Regions from separate parts of the Kitasatospora sp. NPDC059327 genome, predicted to be linked through region 1. Evidence: riboswitches for the same ligand, from Rfam matches in the RefSeq annotation. Region 1 holds a riboswitch; each other region holds the start of a gene.
The links. A riboswitch is a leader RNA that binds a small molecule or an ion and turns the genes downstream of it on or off. The one in region 1 is predicted to bind cobalamin.
Positions count from the first base shown of each region.

Region 2: it holds a riboswitch for cobalamin, as region 1 does, so the genes downstream of both, ACFXHB_RS43820 (HoxN/HupN/NixA family nickel/cobalt transporter) here and ACFXHB_RS07325 (prenyltransferase/squalene oxidase repeat-containing protein) in region 1, are expected to answer to the same signal.
Region 3: it holds a riboswitch for cobalamin, as region 1 does, so the genes downstream of both, ACFXHB_RS14010 (cobalamin biosynthesis protein) here and ACFXHB_RS07325 (prenyltransferase/squalene oxidase repeat-containing protein) in region 1, are expected to answer to the same signal.

Region 1 is NZ_JBHYYB010000007.1:144,289-151,184, reverse strand. It holds gene ACFXHB_RS07340 (hypothetical protein) at 1-128, shown strand, start outside; gene ACFXHB_RS07335 (hypothetical protein) at 243-584, shown strand; gene ACFXHB_RS07330 (flagellar hook-length control protein FliK) at 674-1,162, opposite strand; gene ACFXHB_RS07325 (prenyltransferase/squalene oxidase repeat-containing protein) at 1,276-2,373, opposite strand; cobalamin riboswitch at 2,473-2,621, opposite strand; gene ACFXHB_RS07320 (hypothetical protein) at 2,893-3,291, shown strand; gene ACFXHB_RS07315 (HEAT repeat domain-containing protein) at 3,464-4,525, shown strand; gene ACFXHB_RS07310 (hypothetical protein) at 4,899-5,582, shown strand; gene ACFXHB_RS07305 (hypothetical protein) at 5,745-6,896, shown strand, end outside.
Region 2 is NZ_JBHYYB010000191.1:1,116-8,011, forward strand. It holds gene ACFXHB_RS43800 (Fpg/Nei family DNA glycosylase) at 97-906, shown strand; gene ACFXHB_RS43805 (AAA family ATPase) at 1,077-3,113, shown strand; gene ACFXHB_RS43810 (hypothetical protein) at 3,132-4,820, opposite strand; partial or broken gene ACFXHB_RS43815 (ArsR/SmtB family transcription factor) at 4,969-5,310, opposite strand; cobalamin riboswitch at 5,393-5,586, shown strand; gene ACFXHB_RS43820 (HoxN/HupN/NixA family nickel/cobalt transporter) at 5,619-6,788, shown strand.
Region 3 is NZ_JBHYYB010000018.1:75,937-82,832, forward strand. It holds gene ACFXHB_RS13985 (phosphatidylserine decarboxylase) at 1-373, shown strand, start outside; gene ACFXHB_RS13990 (CDP-alcohol phosphatidyltransferase family protein) at 360-1,238, shown strand; gene ACFXHB_RS13995 (hypothetical protein) at 1,362-2,687, opposite strand; gene ACFXHB_RS14000 (alpha/beta hydrolase family protein) at 3,245-4,360, opposite strand; gene ACFXHB_RS14005 (XRE family transcriptional regulator) at 4,650-5,366, opposite strand; cobalamin riboswitch at 5,607-5,769, shown strand; gene ACFXHB_RS14010 (cobalamin biosynthesis protein) at 5,865-6,836, shown strand; gene ACFXHB_RS14015 (cobyric acid synthase) at 6,833-6,896, shown strand, end outside.

The sequences.
Region 1 (6,896 bases):
TCAACGGCACGGCCAACAGCGGTTCCTCCACCTGGAAGGTCGGCCTGGACGGCGCCGCCGCGAGCGCCGCCACCCGGGCCACCACCGTCCATCTCGGCGACACCGTGTCGCTGCGCTACGGCAGTTGACCGCACGCCGCCGGGAGGGGGACGATCCGCGGTCGGCCCCCTCCCGGCGGGCGGGAACCACGACGGCCCGGCGGATCCGCCGCCCGGGCCACCGGACAGGGGGAACGGGTACCGATGAGCGTGACCAGATGGGTGGCGGGCGGCTACGTGGCCTCGGTCGGCGTGCTGGCCGCCCTGGGCGGGTTGACGGAGAACGGGCGGTACTACCTCGCGGCGCTCCTCCTCACCCTGCCCGTCGGGTTCGCCGCACTGGCCGCCGTCTACCTCGCACGGGGCCTGCTGACCGGCATCGGCGGGCTGTTCACCGCGACCCGGCTGCCGGGCGGCGACGAACCGGCATGGCTCACCACCGCCGGCACGGTGGTGAACACCCTGCTGTTCACGGCCGCGGCGGTCACCACGGTCCTGCTGGCCGACCGGCTCGCCCGCCGGCGCCGGGCCTCCCGGGACGCCTGAAGCCGTGCCGCCGGTGCCCCGGCTCCTCCGAGGGGAGGGGCCGGGGCACCGGCGTTCGGCTGTGGGTCCGGGCGGCGTCGTGCCGGATCTCAGGGCGCGGTGATGCCCGGCTGCGCGCCGGCGCCGAAGGCCCAGCCCTCGACCTCGCCGGGCGCCGGGTTGTAACTGCCCGCGCCCAGGCCGCTGTACGACCAGGCGCCGCCGTGCTGGGCGTGCCAGTACGACCAGTAGGCGCTGCCGGTCGGGTTGGTGCAGGTGGTCGGCAGGGCGTTGATCGTGCAGACGAAACCCGGGAAGCGCGGGTGGAAGGCGTACGAGAAGCCGGCGCCGGTCAACGCGGCCAGGCCGCTGGCCGGGTCACCGAGCGCGCAGCCGGTCTGGACGCCGCCGCCGACCGCCGTGAAGTCCACCACGACGGTGACGCCGGTGGTGCCGGAGCAGGCGGCGGCCCGGGCCTGCGGGGCCTGGACGGCGGAGATGCCGAGCAGGCCGGCCGTGAGGGCCACGGCCCCGGCGATCGACCCGAGCGTGCGGCGGACGGGACGGACCGGGCGGGCCGGGGTGAGGGTGTCGGTCATCGGAACTCTCCTCGCGGGATCAGGGGTTCGCGGGATCAGGGGTTCGCGGGTTCTGGGGTTCTCGGGATCAGGGGTCCGCCGCGCCGGCGTCCGCCGCGCCGGCGCTCGCGGCCTCAGCCGGCGGCCGGTGCCGGGCAGGCGAGGGTGGGGGCGCCGGGACGCGCACCCGCGGCGGACAGGGTGGCCAGCGGGGTGCCGGCGAGGCCGAGGACGGCCTGCGCGGTGGCCCGGGCGCCGTTGCCCGGGTTGAACCCGGACGCGTCGTAGGCGACCGCGCCGCGCACCGCCGGGTCCGTGGCGCAGCCCTGCTGGAACTTCACCAAGCGGCTCCAGCCCTTGAGGCCGGCGCCGAAGCGCCCTGCGGAGAGCAGCGCCTGGGTGGCCAGGCCGGTGGTGTTGGCGTTGGAGGCGGTCGCCCCGGAGGCCGCGAAGCCGCCGTCGGCGTTCTGACGGGAGGCCAGCCAGGCGAGGCCGGAGGCCGCCTTGGCGGCGCGGCCGGTGGCGGCGAGGGCCTGGACGGCGAGCGCGGTGGCGTCCGGGTCACCGGTGCAGGTGGCCGCGCCGAAGGAGACGGGGAAGCCGCCGTCCGCGCACTGGCTGTTCGCGAGGAAGTCCACGGCCGCCGCCGGGGCGTCACCGGGCGTGCGGTGCAACGCGATCAGGGCCAGCGACTGGCCGAAGGCGTTGCTGTAGTCGCCCCACTGCGAGCGGTCCGAGAAGCGGCCCTCGGCGGTCTGGAGCGAGCGCAGCCGGGCCGGCAGGTCGACGCCGCCGAACCCGGCCGGGTTCCCGCCGCGCACCTCGACGGCGAGCAGCAGCTTGGCCGTCGCGCCCGCGTAGGCCTCGGTGGTGCCGTCGCCGAGGTAGCCGCCGATGATCTCGGGCTTCGCCAGCCAGGCGGTGGCCCTGGCTGCCGCCTGGTCGGAGCTGTGCGAGGCCGCGAAGGCCAGTACGGCGTCGACGGTCAGGCCCTGGTCGGGGTAGGCGGTGCCGTTGAAGACGGACTCGAAGTGGTCCCCGTCGACGAGTTGGCGGGCCAGCCAGCCGGCCGCCGCGGCGTCCGGCCGGAGCGTCGCGGACGACGTCGCGGATGTCGTCGCGGCGGGCGCGGCCGCGGGCGCGGCGTGGGCGGCCGCCGAGGCCGGGAGTGCGGTGGCGAGGGCGAGGGCGGGTATCGCGAGCAGACCGAGGGTGCGGCGGAGCGGGGGCATGGGTGCCTTTCCGGGCCTGGACGCAGGGGCCCGGAAGGCGCGCGGCGGGTGCCGGGGCAGCCTTCGGAGCTCCGGCCCGCAGACCACGACGGGAGGAGTGGACGCCACATCTCCGCCGACGGGTACTCGGGCTCGCCGCCGACGTGACGTCGGCGACCTACCGTTGCGGGTCAGCGCCGGATTCGGACCGGACTTCCCCCGTTGACGGAGTCACCATGTGACGGCTCATCATCGCGAAGCGGAAAAGACCGGGTCAAGGGATCGTGCGTCACATCATCATGACCACCCGGTGGTTCGCCGACGCCGTGCCCCCGGCCTGCCGGACTCCCCTCCCCCGCCCGGCAGGTCGTCGCCCCGGGGACCGGTACCGGCACCCGCGACCACGATCACCCCACCGGACCGCGAGGCCGGTCGGAGCCATCGACCGGGCCCCCGCCGGCCTCCCGGCTCACGGACTCGCACGAACTGTCCCGACACACGAACTGTCCGACACACGGTCGGCCCTGGCATCCTGTCCGGGTGTCGAAGAAGCGTCAGCGTGCCACGACCCTCGCCGAGGTGGTGGCCGCCATGGAACCTCCGTCGGCGGACGAGCGCGCCGGCTCGTACACCCTGCGTCCCGTGGCGGCCCGTGGTTTCGCCGACGGCGAGGGCTGCCACTGGCGGCTCGCCCGTGGGCCGCTGCACCCCCGCCGGGCCAAGCGGCTGGCCGTCTGCGCCGACGTGATGTCGATGGGCGAGTACTACGACGACCGGGCCGAGCGGTGGCTCCCCCGCTTTCTGGCGGACGCCGAGCGCCCCGCCGCGTGGCTGGCGGCGCGGGCCCGCCTCGACGCCACCGACCTGCCGATCCATGAGGCGTACGAGTTCACCGCCGACGACGGCCGGGTGCTCCTCTTCATCGAAACCTACTGCTGACCCGACATCTCCCGGTCGGACTGTCGTATCGGATGGAGAGATCGTCGGCTTCACGCAGGGGCTGGACACCGCCGAGGAGACGGCCGGAAGCCGCGGGAGGTCGAGGACATCGGCGCGGGGCCGGCGTGGAAATCGGGTGCCCGGCACCGGGCCGTCGGGCCAGAATGCGCGCATGGACGACACGGTGGGGCCGGCGGAACGCTTGGTGGCCGCGGCACGGTTGGCGCGGGTCTCGGAGGCGGACCACGACGGGCACGCCTACTGGGCGCTGGTCCGGGAGGCGGCGCAGGAGGAGAACGGGGAGCCGGCGTTGCGCCGCGGGTCGGGCTTGCTGGGGTCGGCCGATGCCCTGGAGCGCAAGGTCGGCTGCGATCTGGTGGGAAGCGCGGCCGACACGCACGAGTCCCTGCGCAGCGCGGCGGCGACCGCGCTGACGGCGCCGGCCGAGGTGGAGACGGAGACCTCCGTCCTGTCCTCCCTCGTCTGCGCCCTGGGCCGGACCCGGGACCGGCGCGGCGTTCCCGTGCTGGTCGGCCTTTCCGGACACGAGGACGCCGACCTGCGGCGTCAGGTCGCCTCGGAGTTCACCTTCGTCACCAGCGGACTGTCCGACGGGCCCGACGTCCGGGCGCTGATCCGGCTCACCCGGGACGAGGACCCCGAGGTCCGCGACTGGGCGGCCTTCACGCTGGGGTTCCAACGGGAGCAGGACACGACCGCCATCAGGGACGCGCTGTGGGCGTGCACCACCGACGCGTGCGACGAGGTCCGGGAGGAGGGCGCCCGGGGGCTGGCCAGACGGCACGACCCCCGCGCCGTGCCGCTGATCGCGCGACTGCTGGAAACCGACGGCTGGTCCCACTCCTTCACCCTCGACGCGGCGGAGATCCTGGGCGTCCCCGCGCTCCTGCCGGCGCTGGCCGCCTGCGACCCCGCCTCGCCCGAGACCCACCGGGCCGTCGCGGCCTGCGACCCGGTGCGGCGGGCCCGGCTGGAGGACGACGCCTGGACGGTCGTGACGGAGCTGGAGCGGCTGCGCCCCGGCATCGGCGCGGCACTCGACTCACCGCGCTACGAGTCCGTGCACGCGATGCGGCTGACCCACCGGGAGGCCGCCGACGCCGGCTACGACGTGGCCGAGCTGCTCTCCCGCGCCGGCGGGGACCCGGCACGGGCGGCCGGGCTGGTGGTGGCCGACCTCACCCGGTCCCCCGGGGGGCGGTCCGCGACCTGACGGCCTCCCGGGCCCCGCACGTCGGCGACCAGGGCCACGACGAGGCGGGGCACCGTCCCCGCCCCTCGCATCGGCCGTTCCCGGCCGACGGCGCCCACCGCGCGGCTTCCAGCAGCAGGCCGAGGGCGTGGTCGTCGATGCTCACGGACGGGTCGAACGCGTGGGGGCTGAACCGTGCCGCCAACAGGGGATGTATGCCGCCGGACGGTTCAAGATCACTTCGCATGTCCAGCGGTGACCCACCACTACCCGAGCGTATTCCGGCCCGGCGGCACGAGTCCTGGCGGACCGACAGACCGACCGACTGACGGCGTGTGGTAGCGTCCGTCCCTTCTCCGGTAGGCCGGATGAGGTCCCCCCCCAGCAGGTTCCCGTGACCGACCCTTCCCAGCAGCTCCGGAGCGCTCTCGACGCGCTGGACACCGTTTTCGCGCCGGTCTCCGAACGACCCTTCACCGTCGGCGGCTGCGCCTACTGCTACACCGACGCCGACCTCGCGGCACTCGCCGGGCCCTCGCAGCGGCTACCGGAGGCACTGGTCCGCTCGGTCGCGGCGGAATCGGAAGGCCACTGGGACGACTTCCCCGCCCTCTACCGCCGGATGACACCGCGCGTCGTCCGCCTCCTGGCCACCGATCGGCTGCACGTCGACCACGGGCTGATCGCCTCCCGGCTGCTCGCCGCGGAGCCGCGGACCTGGTCGGAGCCGGAGCGGGAAGCGCTGGAGGGCGTCTGGCACGCCTGGTGGCGGGCGGCCCTGCACGAGTACCCGGGCACCGGGTCGGTCACCGGGGTACTGGAGGCGGTCTCCGTCAGCACCGGGAGCCTCTCGCCGTGGCTGACGGTCTGGGCCGGTACCCGGACCGACGCGGCGGACCGCCACCTCGCCGACGCGCTCGACGACTGGCTCTTCGAGGGGCAGCTGGCGGATCTCCGGCTCGGCTTCTACGACGAGCTGCACGCCGCACCGGAGCTGCTGAGCTGGCTGCTCTCCCTGGAGGAGGGCCGGATCGGTGCCGCCCAGCTCTTCGAGGTCGAGCGCATCGCCCACCGCTAGGCCGTACGCGCCCCCTGGACCGGCCGGGATCCGACCGGCCCAGGGGGTTGCGTTGTCGCGCGGGCGGGCCGAGGCTGGAAGGGACCCCGTCGGGCAGGCCCGACCGCACCGCGCCCCCGGCCGGTCAGCGGCCGGGGCCCGATCAGCAGAGCGAGACCCACCATGAGCACGCTGGTGGACGCGTTACGCGCCGCACATCTGATCACGCAGCTCCCGCTCCCCGCGGGCGGGGAGCTGTCGGCCCTCTCGGCCACCACCGCCTCCACGGCGGCCCCCTTCGACGTCGAGCTGACGATCGGCGGCTTCCGCGGGACCGTCCACGGGGCGACCGCGAGCGGCGGCCCGGCCTCGGCCCGGCTCACCCTCCCGCTCACCGGGCTCGTGTTCGGCGGCCAGGCCGACGGCACGCCGGTGTCCCTCACGGTGACCGGTCCGGCCGTCGCCACGGTGGACATCGACCCGAAGGGCGTCCGCTGGGCGCTCGGCGGGCCGGTCGGCGGGGCCGCGACGGTCGCGCTCACGCCGGCCCCGGCCTTGCTGCACGCGTCGCCGGGCGGCACCGCCGTGTCGCTCGGGCTGACCTCGGCGGCGCTGCGCCTCGCCGACGGCGCGCCCGCGTTCGAGCTGGCCGGCACCGTCACGGTCGGTGGTCTGCCGTCGGCCGCCCCGGTGCCGCTGGACTTCGCGCTGACCGTCGGCCGGCCGGGCTTCGCCGGCGGTGTGAGCGCGACGGCGGGCCCGGTGCACTACAGCCTCGGCTGGAGCGGAGCCGGCGGGCCGTTCCCCGACTCGATCGACGTCAGCACGCCGTTCGCCCTGCCGAGCACCGCCGTCGTAGGCGTCGCGGCGCCGACCGTCGGCCGGTCGGTGGTCCGCGCCCGGTTGGCGCACGACACCGGCGGCTACCGCGGGACGGTCGCGGTGGAGTCCGGCGAGGACGGCGTGCTCGCGGACACCGACACCGGCCTCGCGGCCGCGGCGGTGCTGGTCACCGCCACCGCCGCGGACACCGAACCGGTGGCGAAGGGCAGCGACCTCGCCGCGCTCACCGCGTTGGCCGCCGAGGCCCGGACCCTCGTCGGGGGCACCGGGGCCGACACCGGGATCCTCCCCCCGGGCCCCGGGAGCCACGGCCGGACCACGGTCACCGCGGTCCGGTTCGACCCCGCCACCCCCGGCCGTGCCAGGATCGACTACCGCGCGGAGCTCGACTGCCGGATCCGGTCGACGATCCTGACGGCGGGCACCGTCGCCCCCATGCGGGTCGCGGTCCGCGACGCCCTGCTGGAGTACGGCTCCGGCGCGCCCCTGCTG
Region 2 (6,896 bases), on a different contig from region 1:
AGCCCGGTCCGTCGGCTCCGTCCGGGCCCGGGCCCTGTCGGTGCGGGCTGCGATGATGGAGGCGTCCTGTTCGACCACCCGGGGGAGCCGACGCCCGTGCCGGAAGGCCACATCATCCACCGCCTCGCCGCCGAGAACGCCAGGGTCTTCGGCGGCCGACCCGTCCGGGCCGGCAGCCCGCAGGGCCGGTTCGCCGACGGCGCCGCGCTGGTCGACGGCCAGGTGCTGACCGGGGCGGAGGCGATCGGCAAGCACCTCTTCCTGGGCTTCGAGGGCGGCGGTTGGGTGCACGTCCACCTCGGCCTCTACGGCGGGTTCGGCTTCGGCGTCGGACCGGCGCCCGCCCCGGTCGGCCTGGTCCGGCTGCGGCTGGAGAACGACGAGGCCTACGCCGACCTGCGCGGCCCCAACACCTGTGCGCTGATCACCGGCGCCGAGAAGGACGCCGTCGCCGCCCGCCTCGGGCCCGACCCGCTGCGCGCCGACGCCGATCCGGAGCTTGCCTGGCGGCGGGTCTCCGGCAGCCGGACGACGGTCGCCGCGCTGCTGATGGACCAGAAGGTGCTGGCCGGCGTCGGCAACGTGTACCGGGCCGAGGTGCTGTTCCGCCACGGCATCAGCCCGCACCGGGCCGGGCGCGACCTCACCCGGGCCGAGTGGGAGGCCGTCTGGGCCGACCTGGTCGCGCTGATGCGGGAGGGCGTCGGCGCGGGCCGGATCGACACCGTCCGGCCCGAGCACACCCCCGAGGCGATGGGGCGGCCCCCGCGGGTGGACGACCACGGCGGCGAGGTGTACGTCTACCGCCGGGCCGCCCTGCCCTGCCTGGTCTGCGGCACCGACGTGCGGACGGAGCAGCACGCCTCGCGCAACCTGTTCTGGTGCCCCGCCTGCCAGCGGACGTAGCCGGGCCGCTCACCCGGGCCCGCCGCCCTGAGCGGCCCGCGCGGGCCGGGCGCCCGCCCGACCGGTTCGCCCGACCGGTTCGCCCGATCGGTTCGCCCGGCCGGTGCGGGAGGGATGATGCGGGCTCAGGAACCACCGTAGGCTGAGGGCCGGTGCGGAGGGAGCGGCGGATGGACGGCTACGAGGCGACCAACATCGTGTCGGGCACGGTGCACGGCAACGTGGTGCAGGCGCACACCTTCGTCCAGGCGCCGGCGCCGCCCCCCGGGGTACCCCGCCAGATCCGGCCGTCCAGCGGCGCGTTCGTCAACCGGGGCGCGGAACTCGCCGCGCTGACGGCCGCGCTGGAGCGGACCGGGCCGACGCGGCCGTCCGTCGTCGCGCTGACCGGGCTCGGCGGCGTCGGAAAGACCGAGGTCGTCGCGCGGTGGGCCGAGGAGCACGCCCGCCGCTTCCCGAGCGGCCAGCTGTACGCGGACCTCACCACCGTGCGCCACCAGGGCGGCGTCGACCTGGGCGAGGTGCTGGGCGGGTTCCTGCGGGGGCTCGGGGTCCACCGGGACTTCGTGCCCGAGCGGCTGCCCGAGCGCGCGGCGCTGTTCCGGACGGTCACCTCGGCGGGCGGGCTGCTGGTCTTCCTCGACAACGTCGAACACGCCTCGGAGGTCCGGGCGTTGCTCCCGACGGCCGGGCTGGTCGTGGTCACCGGGCGGGCGCGACTGCCGGGCCTGGCGATGGTGGGTGCGACGCTGCTCGATGTCGAGCCGCTGCGGCCGGAGGCCGGCTCGGAGCTGGTCCGCAGCTGGCTCGGCCCGGGGCGCGGCACCGACGAGCAGCTCCACGACCTGGTGCGGCTGTGCGGCGGACTGCCCCTGGCACTCCAGGCGGTCGGGTCCGAGCTGATCACCCGCAGCGGACTGCCGGTGGAGCGGGTGGTGACCGAACTGGCGGACGAGGCCGGCCGGCTGGCCGCGATCGAGCACCGGGAGGGCTCCGTGGTCGAACCCTTCGAGGCCGTGTACGCGCACTTCCCCGCGCACACCCGCCGGCTCTACCACCTGGTGGGGCTGCACCCGGGCTGGCACCTGACCCCCGAGCTGGCCGAGGCGGCCGGTGTCGAGCGGGCCGGCGAGGCCCTCGGCGAGCTGGTGCGGGCCCATCTGCTGCGCCCGGTGGCGGACGAGAGCGCGGACCCGGCGGAGCGGTACCGCACTCATGACCTGGTCCGGCTGCACGCCCGGCGCCGCGCGCGGGCCGACCCCGGGCGGGAGGAGTCGCTGCGGCGGATCGTGGCCCACTACCGGGGCCGGGCGGCGGCGGCCGACCGGGCGCTCGGTGACCGGATGCGGCTGCAGGAGCCCCCGGAGCCGTCGGTGCCCGGTTTCGCCGACCCGGCCGCGGCGATGGCCTGGCTGCAGGTCGAGCGGGCCGATCTGCTGGCGGTCCTGACGGCGGCCGCCGAACAGGGCTGGCACGGCGAGGTCTGGCGGCTCTGCGAGTCGCTCTGGCCGCTGTACCACGGCCGGAAGCACTATGGCGACTGGATCGCCTCCCACCTCCTGGGCGTCGAGTCGGCGCAGTGGGACAACCGCCCGGACGCCGGGATCCGGATGCGCAACCAGCTGGCCCGGGCCCACTACGAGCTGGGGCGCTACCCGGCGGCGGCCGAGCAACTGGCCGCCGCGGCCGAGCTGCTGCCGCTGGTGGACGACCCGCGACTGGCCGGCGTGCTGGTCGAGACCGAGGCACTGCTCTGCCTGGCCGACGGGCGGCCGGAGCGGGCGGTGGAGCTGTTCACCCGGGCCCGGGAGGCCAACGCGGGGGACCCGCACGGCGTGGTGGTGCAGAGCTACCAGCTGGGCCGGGCACTGGTCGCGGCGGGTCGCGCGGAGGCGGCGCTGGCCGTCCTGGCCGAGGCGGCCGTCCTGGCCGAGCGGACGCGGGACGGCTCGATGCTGGTGAAGCTGCCGCTCGCCCAGGGGCGTGCGCTCCGGGCGCTGGGGCAGCCGGCCGAAGCCGTGCGGCTGGTCAGCTCGGCCGCGGACCGGGCCGCCGCACGGGACGAGCTGGTCAAGGAGGCCGAGGCCCGCGAGCTGCTCGGCGACCTGGCGGAGGAGCTGGGCGACCGGGCGCTGGCCGCGGGTGCGCGGGCCCGGCTGCGGGAGTTGCGCGGGCGTGCCGGCGTCCTCGGCGGGCGCGAGGCGTAGCCGGGCCGCCGAGCGCCGTCACGGCGGGGCGGTGAACGTGACCCGGACGCGGCGCTCGCCCGTGCGGACGGTGAGCCCGCTCTGCGGCAGGGTCGCCGGGTCCGAGCCGTGGTGGAGCCAGAGGGCCACGGCCGCGCCGAGCAGCAGCGGGTCGAGCAGTGGCTTCGGCGCTCCCCACGGCCGTTCGGCACGGGCCTCCAGCAGCAGACCGGCGGGCAGCCGCAGCAGGTGGCGGCTCCTGCCGAGCGCGGCCACCGCCAGTCCGAGCCCGGGGGAGCGGAAGGCCTCGGCCAGCCAGCGTTCGGCGGGCAGCTCGGCCCGGACCTCGGTGCGGGCCAGCACCTCGGCGACGTCGCGCAGTTCGAGCCGGTGCTCCTCGGCGGCGACCGCGTAGATGCCGCGCGCGGGCCCGTGGTCCGGCCCGACGGGGTAGCGCCGCAGGGCGACCTCGCTGCCGGAGACCGTTCCCTCGACGTCGTACGCCGACGGGCCGCGGGGGGTGCCCGGAAGCGGGCGCGGCACGGGGTAGGGCGGCAGACGGGGTTCGTCGGACGGTTCGTCCAGCCGTGCCAGGTGGGAGTAGAGCAGCGGGCGCAGCAGTCGGGCCGACTGCCCGCGTGCGCCGAGCGAGCGGTCGGTGAGCGGTCGCAGGGCGGCCGGATCGTGGGCGGCCAGGGCCTGTTCGAGCTGGGCGAGAAGATCGCCGTCGGGGTCGAGCGGTGGCGCGGCCTGACCGAAGGCGTAGCCGGGGGAGCGCGGGTCGAGCTCCTCGGCGCCGGTGGCGGCCAGCAGGGTGTGGCGTTCCAGCGCGGCGCCGTAGAAGGAGACCGAGCCGTGGTCGCCGATCAGGCAGTCGGCGGCGACCAGCGCGGCCTGCCAACCCCGGTGCGGCGGGACGAGCCGGAGCCCGGACTGTTCGGCGGCGGCGAGCAGGGCCCTCGGGTCGTGCCGGGCCCAGATGTTGGGGTGCAGGACGACGGCGACCGCGTACTCGTCGGCGGGCAGCCGGTCGACCAGCCGCAGCGGCAGCCGGGGGTGGCGACCGAACAGGGAGTGCTCGCTCCAGGTGGAGTTGACCACGACCAGCCGGCGGCCGTCCACGGCGCCGAGCGCGGCCCGGTAGCCGTCCCGGGCGTCGAGGCTGTTCAGCATCCGGTCGAAGCACGGGTCACCGACCACCCGCGCGTGCGGCAGGGCCTGCGGGCAGGAGATCCGCAGCCGGTCCAGCTGTTCCTCGTGGGAGAGGCCCAGGACGTCGACGAACGCTTTCCCGCGGTGGGTCAGTTCGCGGCGGGAGAGGCCGGCTGCGGTGACGGTGTCCCCGGTGGACTGGGACACCAGGCGGTTGTAGCCGGCGCCGTGCGGCAGGACGATCAGCGGGGCGTCCAGCCGGCCCATCGAGGAGTGGACGGCGCAGGCGACCGCCAGGTCGAAGCGGTGCCGGGTGGCCTCCCGCCAGTCCAGGAGGGTGAACCCGGGCAGGTCGCGCAGGAACGCGTCCAGTCCGGCGGTGAAGGCCGAGCCGGGGTTGACGGTGAGGTAGAAGCGGATGCCGTCGCGGTCGCGGAGCAGGGTGAGCACGTCGAGGACGCGGGTGGCGGAGGTGAGGGTGCGGACGACCGCGAGGACGCGTGCCTCGACCGGCCGGGTGTTCCAGCGGTCGTCGTCGGGCCAGGCCCGGCCCCGGGGCCTGCGGCGGATCAGCACGCGATGATCGTACTCATCCGGGTGCGTGCCGGGGCGGTGGCCGGACGGTGGGTCAGCCGGCCGCGGCGGTGGGCCGGTGGGGCCCGGCCGGGGCGGTGGGCCGGTGGTGCTCGGGCGCGTCGGCCGGTTCGTGGTGCTCGGCGGCGGCGCACGCGTCCAGCAGGGGGCGCATAGTCTCGTCCAGCAGCCGGTAGCGCACCACCCGCCCGTCCTTGTCGCCGGTGACCACGCCCGCCGTGCGCAGCAGCCGCAGTGCCTGCGAGACGGCCGGGTCGCGCATACCGGTGGCGACCGCCAGGTCGGTGACGGCGAGCGGGCCGGCCCGGTGCAGGGCGAGCAGCAGGGCGAGCCGACCGGGGTCGGCGAGCAGCGAGAACCGCTCGGCCCAGGACCGGACGTGCCCGGTGTCGCCGATCGCGGCGATGGCCTCGCAGACCCGGTGTCCGTCGATGGTGCGGTGGCCCGCGCGGTCGGCCGGTACGAGATGCATGCGGACATTCTCGCAGCCCCGGGGCTGTGATTCCGGACACCTGCGCAGGTGCGCAGCCTTGCAAGGGTGTGGCGGGGGACCCTACGGTGTTGCCCGCCGTGGTGCTCGGGAAGACCGGTGACGGACTCTCAGGAGTCCGGAGTCCGGAGCGGCCCTCGCCACTGTGATCGGGGGAGTCGTCCGTGCCCACGACGCCACTGGGTGCCTCGCGCGCCCGGGAAGGCGGGCACGGGAGCCCCGTAAGCCAGGAGACCGGCCACGGCATCTCACGAACGACTTTCCACGAGGTGCTGGAGCGTGATCCCACGATGACCCTGCCCGAAACCGCCGCCCCCGCGGCGCCGTCCGCCTTGCCCACCTTCCGCTGGAAGCGCGAGGACACCATCCGTACGGCCGGGTTGATGGGGGTGATCCTGGCCATGCACGTGGTGGCGTTCGGGACGCTCTTCTTCCTGGTGGCACCCGAGGGCTACGCGGTCGGTACGCAGGTCTTCGGGGTGGGCCTGGGGATCACCGCCTACACCCTCGGCATGCGGCACGCCTTCGACGCCGACCACATCGCGGTGATCGACAACACCACCCGCAAGCTGATGGCGGACGGCAAGCGGCCCGTCTCGGTGGGCTTCTGGTTCGCCCTCGGGCACTCCTCGATGGTGGTCCTGATGGCCGCCCTGGTGGCGGGCGGCGCCCAGCTGGCCAACACGCTGATGGACGACGAGTCCCCCACCCACCAGTGGCTGGGCGTGGTCGGCACCTCGGCCTCCGGTGCCTTCCTGTACCTGATCGGCGCGCTCAACCTGGCCGCCCTGTTCGGCATCCTGCGGGTGTTCCGGTCGATGCGCGCGGGCCGCTTCGACGAGGCGGAGCTGGAGGAGCACCTCAACTCGCGCGGCCTGCTGGCCCGGGTGCTGAACCGGGCGACCCGCTCGATCACCCGGCCCGGCCAGATGTTCCCGGTGGGGATGGTGCTCGGCCTCGGCTTCGACACCGCGACCGAGGTGACGCTGATGGTGATGGCCGGCTCCGGCGCGGCCTCCGGGCTGCCCTGGTACGCGATCGTCTGCCTGCCGCTGCTGTTCGCGGCGGGGATGAGCCTGTTCGACACGCTGGACGGGACGTTCATGAACTTCGCGTACCAGTGGGCGTTCTCCAACCCGGTGCGCAAGGTGTACTACAACCTGACCATCACCGGGCTGTCGATCGCGGTGGCCTTCATCATCGGCACCATCGAGCTGGTCGGGGTGCTGCACGAGAAGCTGGACCTCACCGACCCGGTGAGCGGCTGGATCGCGGACCTCTCGCTGGACAACGTCGGCTATGTCATCGTCGGGCTGTTCGTGGTGGTCTGGGCGGCGGCGATCGCCTACTGGCGGCTGGCCGGCGTCGAGCGGCGCTGGAGCCCGCGGTCCACGCGGCCCCCGGGTGACGTGCCCGCCCAGGGGACGGCGGCCGAGGACGCCGCCGACCTCGCCAGGTAGCCGGGCCGCCTCGACGCGCGCGGCGGCGGCCCCCCCCGGCGGGGGGGGAGGGGGGCCCCCCCGCGGGGGGGGCGGGCGGGTCAGACGCCGGTGTAGTTCTCGGCGAAC
Region 3 (6,896 bases), on a different contig from region 1:
CCGGGTGGCGATCTTCATGAGCCCGCTCAACGTGCACGTCAACCGGGCGCCCCTGCCCGGCACCGTGACGTCCGTCGAGCATGTCGCGGGTGGTTTCGTGCCCGCGTTCAACAAGGACAGCGACCAGAACGAGCGGGTCGTCTGGCACTTCGAGACCGAGCTCGGCGACATCGAGATGGTGCAGATCGCGGGGGCCGTGGCCCGCCGGATCGTGCCGTACGTCGACGCCGGTACCAAGGTCGAGCAGGGCGATCGGATCGGTCTGATCCGCTTCGGGTCCCGGGTCGACACCTACCTGCCGGCCGGCGTCGAGGTCGGCGTCGAGGTCGGCCAGAAGACCACAGCCGGGGTGACGCGCCTTGACCGTGACTGATCCTGAGACGATTGTCGGCCTGGACGACGAGGAGACGGCCCTGCGCCGCCGCCGTTGGGCGCGCGACCGCGAGCTGCGCGCCCCGCGCTCTCCCCAGCACCTGTCCACCGCCGACTTCCTGACCCTGGGGAACGCCGTCTGCGGCTTCCTGGCGATCTACTCGATCACCACCGGGGTCCTCGTCCCGCACATCACCAACCCGGACGCCGCGCCGGACAAGCACAGTGCCGCCACCGCGGTGACGCTGCTGCTGATCGGCTCGATGTGCGACCTCTTCGACGGGCTGGTGGCGCGCAAGCTGCGCTCCTCCGCCCTCGGGGCCGAGCTCGACAACCTGGCCGACCTGATCAGCTTCGGCATCGCGCCGGCCTACTTCGTCGCGGTCTGGGGCATGGTCTCGCCGGGCTCCGACAGCCGGCTCTCGGCGCTGATCGCGCTGACGGTGCTGCTCTCGGTGGTGCTGCGACTGGCCCGCTTCTCGGCGGTGAAGATGCGGCCCGGGGTGTTCCAGGGCATGCCCTGCCCGATGGGCGCGATGACGGTGATCGCCATCGTGCTGCTCGACCCGCCGTTCCTGCCCGGTCTGCTGGCCATCGCGGGCACCGCGTACCTGATGATGAGCCGGATCGAGTACCCGAAGCCGCAGGGGCTGCTGGCCACCGCCACGCTCTGCTGGATCGTGCTCTCGATCGGCTGCCTGGCGGCCTGGGCGACCGGCCTGAAGGGCGGCGACTACCTGCTGCACATCGGCGCCTACGGCCAGATCGCGCTCGCCGCGATGGCCCCGCTGCTGGTGATCCGGCGCAAGGTCGGCCAGAAGGTCGGGGACGTCCGGGCGCGCCGCGCGGAGTCCCGGCTCGGCTGATCCCGACGGACGTACGACGAAGGGCCCGGATCCGCTCGACGGATCCGGGCCCTCTCGCTTGCCCTCGCGCGCGGACTTCCGGGGCGCTGTCCTCCGGGACGCGCTCGCACGTGCCCGGGGCGGCTACGCCCCGCCGCGGTGGACGCTGAAGGCCGAGCGGCGAGCCGCGCGGGCCACGCCCGGGTCGGGGTGGACGCTGGAGACGGCGGTCAGCACCGAGGCCGCCCGGGGGTGGCCGGACTGCCGGGCCCGGGCGAACAGCCGGACCGGGTCACCGGCCGAGGCGCCCTCGACGTGGCCCACCAGGAGCTCGGTCTCGCCGTGGTCGAGCACGGCGGCCGCGGTGTCCACCCAGAGCCAGGCGGCGTCCTCCGCGCCCAGCACATCGGCGGGGGCGACGCCCTCGTCCGACTGCTCGGCGAGCCAGAGCAGCGCGTAGGGGCGCAGCACCGGGGCGTCCACGGCGGCCCGCACGGCCTGCTCCGCGGTGGAGCCGGCCACCCGCAGCGCCTCGAAGGCGAGGCCGCGGACCAGCGCGTCGTCGCCCTGGGCGGCGTCCAGCAGTTCGGCCACCGCCCGGTCGGCCGGCCGGGCCGCGACCCAGGCGCGGAACTCGGCGCGGGCCGGGCCCGGCGAGTAGTCGGCGCAGGCGTTGAGCAGTTCGAAGGCGCTCTGCTCGATGTGCCCGGCGGCCGTCTGGGCGACGGTGCAGATCTCCTCCAGCTTGGCCCGCACCGCCCAGTGCCCGAGCGGCGAGAGCTCGGCGGCGTCGTCCTTGCGGACCACCGCGCCGACGGCGGCCAGGCCGTCCAGCATCCAGTCCAGGACGGCGGCCACGTCGGCGGGCGCGGCCGGGGTGTCGATCTGCGGCTCGCGGCAGGTGCCGCGGACGGCCGAGACCGCCGACGCGGCGTGCGGCACCGGCGAGAGCCCCAGCGCGCCGTCGCCGCCGCCGACCCGGCGCTCGTCCAGGCCCCGGCGCAGCAGCTCCAGCAGCTCGCTGTCGGCGACCGGGCCGGCCACCAGGTGCAGGAAGGAGAGCAGCTGGGGTGCCTGGTCGACGGCCTGCCCGGCGAGCACCGCGAAGACGCCGCGCAGGGCGGCGGGCGGCACCGGGGCGAGCAGCGTCCAGGCGTCGAACAGGGCCGACCAGCCGCGGACCACGGCCTCGTCGTCGTGTTCCCAGGCGTGCAGGCGCCAGCCGGGGGCGGCGCCGCCGTCCCGGGCCTCGACCAGGCCGACCAGCAGGGCCTGGCCCCAGGCCTTGGTGGCGGCGCCGACCGTCATGGCGAGGGCGCGGCCGGCGTCGCGGGCGTCCTCGGGGAGCAGCTCGCCGCGCTTGTCGACCTCGGCGAGTTCACCGGCCCAGCGGGCGATGCGGACGGCGTCGATCAACATCCGACGGGCCAGCGGGGCCAGCTCGGCGGGAGCGGGGAAGCCGTCCGGCACCGGGACCCGGCCACGGCCGGGGGCTGGTGCGGGGCCTCGTCGGCGGGGTACGCCGGAGCCGCCCGGCCTGGCGCCGGCGGGGCGGTGGGCAGTTCCGGGGAGACGGGTCACCGTCGCACCGGAGCCGATCGTCGGCGGGAGCTGGGCATCACGGTCGCGCGGATTCCGAGACGTCACGTCGAGCAGTCTTCCCCTTGTACCGGCCTTCTGTCACATCCGATCGGCCCCGACCACCGGGAGGCGGTCGCGGGGGGTCGACAAGATCGGGCAACAGAGGCCAAACCGCCTGGCCGGATCTGTCTGACGCGCACACGCCAGCTCGGGGGCGGTGGGGTGAACGGGGCGGGAGCGGAGGACCCGGCGGGGGTTCCGGAGGACCCACCGGGGGTTCCGGAGGACCCGGCGGGGGTTCCGGAGGACCCACCGGGGGTTCCGGAGGACCCACCGGTGGGTCCGGCCCCGCCCGGGAGCGCTCCCCGCCGCCCGGGGTCACCCGGCCCGGAGCGGCGGGAGCGGGGTGGCGGGAGGCGGAGCGGCGGGCCTCGGAGCAGCGGAGGTCAGAGCAGCGGGGTGAGCCAGCGCCGGAGGTGCTCCTCGTAGCGGTCGGGGTCGGCGTTCCAGAGGCCCGCGTGCTCCCCGCCGGGCACGGCCCGGAGGCCGACCACGTCGGAGCGCCGGTCGGCCAGCCGGGCGGCGGCCCGCCAGGGGGCCAGCGTGTCGTCGGGCCCTTGCAGGAGGAGGGTGGGCACCCGCAGGTCGGTACCGTCCGCGAGGCGGGCGAAGTCGGCCAGATCCACGCCGGCCCGGCCCTCGGCGGCGAGCGCGCCCAGCTCGCCGGCGGCGCCCCGGTAGCCGGCCCGGGCCGCGCCCCGGCGGGCGGAGGCCGACCAGTCGAGCACCGGGGAGTCCAGGATCAGGCCGCTGATCGCGGAGGCCCACGCCGAACGGGCCGCGGTCTGCAGCACCATGGTCGCGCCGAGCGACCAGCCGTACAGGACGACCCGCCCGGCGCCGCTGTCGAGGGCCAGCCGCAGGGCCGCCTCGACGTCCCGCCACTCGGTCTCCCCGAAGTGGCCGAGGCCGTCCGGGGAGGCGGGCGCGCCCTCGTCGCCGCGGTAGGTGACGGCGAGGACGGGCAGGCCGAACCGCTCCAGCACGGGGATCACCGGGAGGGTCTGCTGCCGGTCGGCGCCGGGGCCGTGCACCAGGATCACCCAGGTACCGCGCTTGCCGTCGAGCCACCAGGCGGGCAGCGCGCCCAGCTCGCCCTCCACGGCGGTCTCGGTGAACGGCAGGCCGAGTGCGGAGGTCGGATCGCCGAGGTGGACGCGGGGCGTGAAGCGGACCGAGGTGCCGGGAGCCAGGGTGCCCCGGTCGGCGCGGACCAGTCGCCGGGTGACGCCCCGCTCGTCCGCGTGCAGGATCTCGTCGACCACCGCGTGCCCGCCGTCGGCCCACTCGACGGCCCAGCGGCCGGGGCGGGCGCTCTCGGCGGTGCGGGTGAAGGTGGCCCGACCCGCGCCGAGGGCCAGCACCACCACGGGGCCGGCGGGCCGCTCACGGGCGGCCGCCGGGTTGACCATCCGCTCGGACGCCCGCCGGCCGATCAGCAGGACGGCGGCCCCGGTCCCGACGACGGCGGCCGCCACTACGGCCGCGGTTCCCCAACGCATATCGCTCCCCGCTCTGTTCGTCGCGGACTGGGCACTGTGCCCACCAGTCCACTCGTGGGAACGGCGCCCGGCCACCGGACACGGCCGTCCGGGTCACGCCGGCCCGGGGTTCACGGTGCGGCGGGGTTCACGGTGCGGCGGGGTTCACGGTGCGGCGGGGCTCGCGGCGGGGCAGGGCTCGCGGCGGGGCTCGCGACGCGAATCACGGAAGGAGGGAACGGAAGCGGAGACAGGGAAACGGAGAAGGCAAGCGGAGGACGGAAGGGGGAGCGGGGAGGACCGCGGCCGGTCAGACCGGGATCTCGGTCTCCAGCCGCCCCAGCAGCTCCCAGAACCGCTCGCCCGGCGGCCGGGCCGCCTGCGCCGCCTCGGGGCCCGCCGCCGGGGCCGGGGAGCCCCAGCTGCCGGCGCCCCAGTGGGAGGTGACCTGGTACTCCTTCTGCAGCGCCGTCAGCACGGTGGCGAGGTCGTCCTCGTGTACCGGCACGATCCGGCCGATCGGCCGCACGTGCGCCTGCCAGCGGCTGTCCACGCACTGCCGCAGCCGCCGGTCCAGCTCGTCCGCCCGGCCCGTCACCGCGACCAGCTCGCGCAGCGTCAGGCCGAGCACCTGGGCCAGCGCGTACGTCTGCTCCTGCTCGCCGTCCCACCGCCCGGTCGCCTCGGCCTGCTGGTACTGCCGCAGGGCGATGCCGATCCGGCGGGCCGCGCTCTCCTGGTTGAGCTCCCGGGCGACCCGGAAGTCCCGCAGCCGGGCCGGGCGGACGCCCATCAGCTGGGCCGGCGGGCACCAGAGCGCCCGGGCCAGCGCGATGAACTCCTCCTCGGTGGGGCGCAGCGCGCCGCTCTCCCAGCCGAGCAGGTGGGTGGGCAGCAGCCGGACACCGTGCGCGGCCATGCCCTCGACCACCTGGTCGGGGGTCAGGCCGAGTCCGGCGCGGTGCGCGCGGGCGGCCGCGGGCGAGAAGGGCACCGGAGGCACGGCGGGTGGCTGTCTGCGTCGCATGGGACCCGACGGTAGGGGGTGGTCCGGCCGCCCCCCAGCCGCCGAACACACGAAGCGGGCCTGGAGGGTTCTCCAGGCGACTGGACGATCACACAGGCTGTCATGCCCCTGCGGGGGGTGGTGATCAGAGGTAGCGACGGGGCCGGGAAACCCCCGGGCGCTGTGACCAACCCCTCCGTGACCTTGGTTGACGCACGGTTCGGCCGCGTGATGGGATCCTTCAGCCAAACGGAGGCATGCAGAGGAAGCCGGTGCGAGTCCGGCGCGGTCCCGCCACTGTCACCGGGGAGCACACTCGGAGTCCCTCCTCGCCCGACGCGGCGCCGGAGGGGTCCATCACGGCGAGCCGTCAGCGGCGGCCGGAGGCCCGGGGGTGCGTTCGACCCCGGAAGCCAGGAGACTCTCGCCCCCGGTTCGTCGATCCAGGGCGCGGACCCTGAGTGAGGACACGCACGCGATGCAGGCTGCCCCGACCTTCCGAGCCCTCTGCTGTCCACCGTGCGCCCGCTGACCCGCGCCGCCGCCTTCGCGCTGGGCGCCGTCGCCGGATACCTCGCCGACGCCCGTTTCGCCGATCCGCGGCGCGGCCACCCGGTGGCCGTCTTCGGCGGCGCGGCCGGCCGGCTGGAGCGGCGGATCTGGCGCGACGACCGCGCGGTCGGCACCGCCTTCACCGCGCTCTGCGTGGGCACCGTCGCCGCCGGCGCGGTGGCCGCCGACCGCACCCTGGGCCGCCGGCCGCTCGGGCGGGCCGCGCTGGCCGCCGCCGCGACCTGGACGGTGCTCGGCGGCACCTCGCTCACCCGCGAGGCCCGCACGATCGGGCGCTCGCTCGCCGCGCACGACCTCGCGGCGGCGCGCGAGCGGCTGCCGCACCTGTGCGGACGCGACCCGAGCGCCCTCGACGAGCAGCAGATCGCCCGCGCGGTGGTCGAGTCGGTCGCCGAGAACACCGCCGACGCCGTGGTCAACGCGCTCGTCTGGGGCGCCCTCGCGGGCACGCCCGGGCTGCTGGCGTTCCGCGCGGTCAACACCCTCGACGCGATGGTCGGCCACCGCTCGCCCCGCCACACCCGGTTCGGCTGGGCCTCGGCCCGGCTGGATGACCTGGCGGGCTGGCCGGGCGCCCGGCTGACCGCGCTGCTGGCGGTCGCCGCCGCGCCCGAGCCCCGGACGGCCTGGCGGGTCTGGCGCCGGGACGGCTCCGCCCACCCCAGCCCCAACGCGGGCCAGGCCGAGTCGGCCTTCGCCGGCGCCGTCGGGGTGCGCCTCGGCGGCACCCTGCGGTACGGCACCCGGGTGGAGCACCGGCCGGTCCTGGGCGGCGAGCTGCGGCCGGTGACGGTGGACGATATCGAGCGCGCCTGCCGGCTCTCCCGCCGGGTGGGGCTGCTCGCACTGGGTACGACCGTCGCCGGGCACGCCGTCGTGCGGGCCTTCGGGGCGGGGACGAGAAGGGGGAGCGCGTGAGCAACGCACTGCTGGTCGCCGGGACGACCTCGGACGCCGGGAAGAGCGTGGTCACCGCCG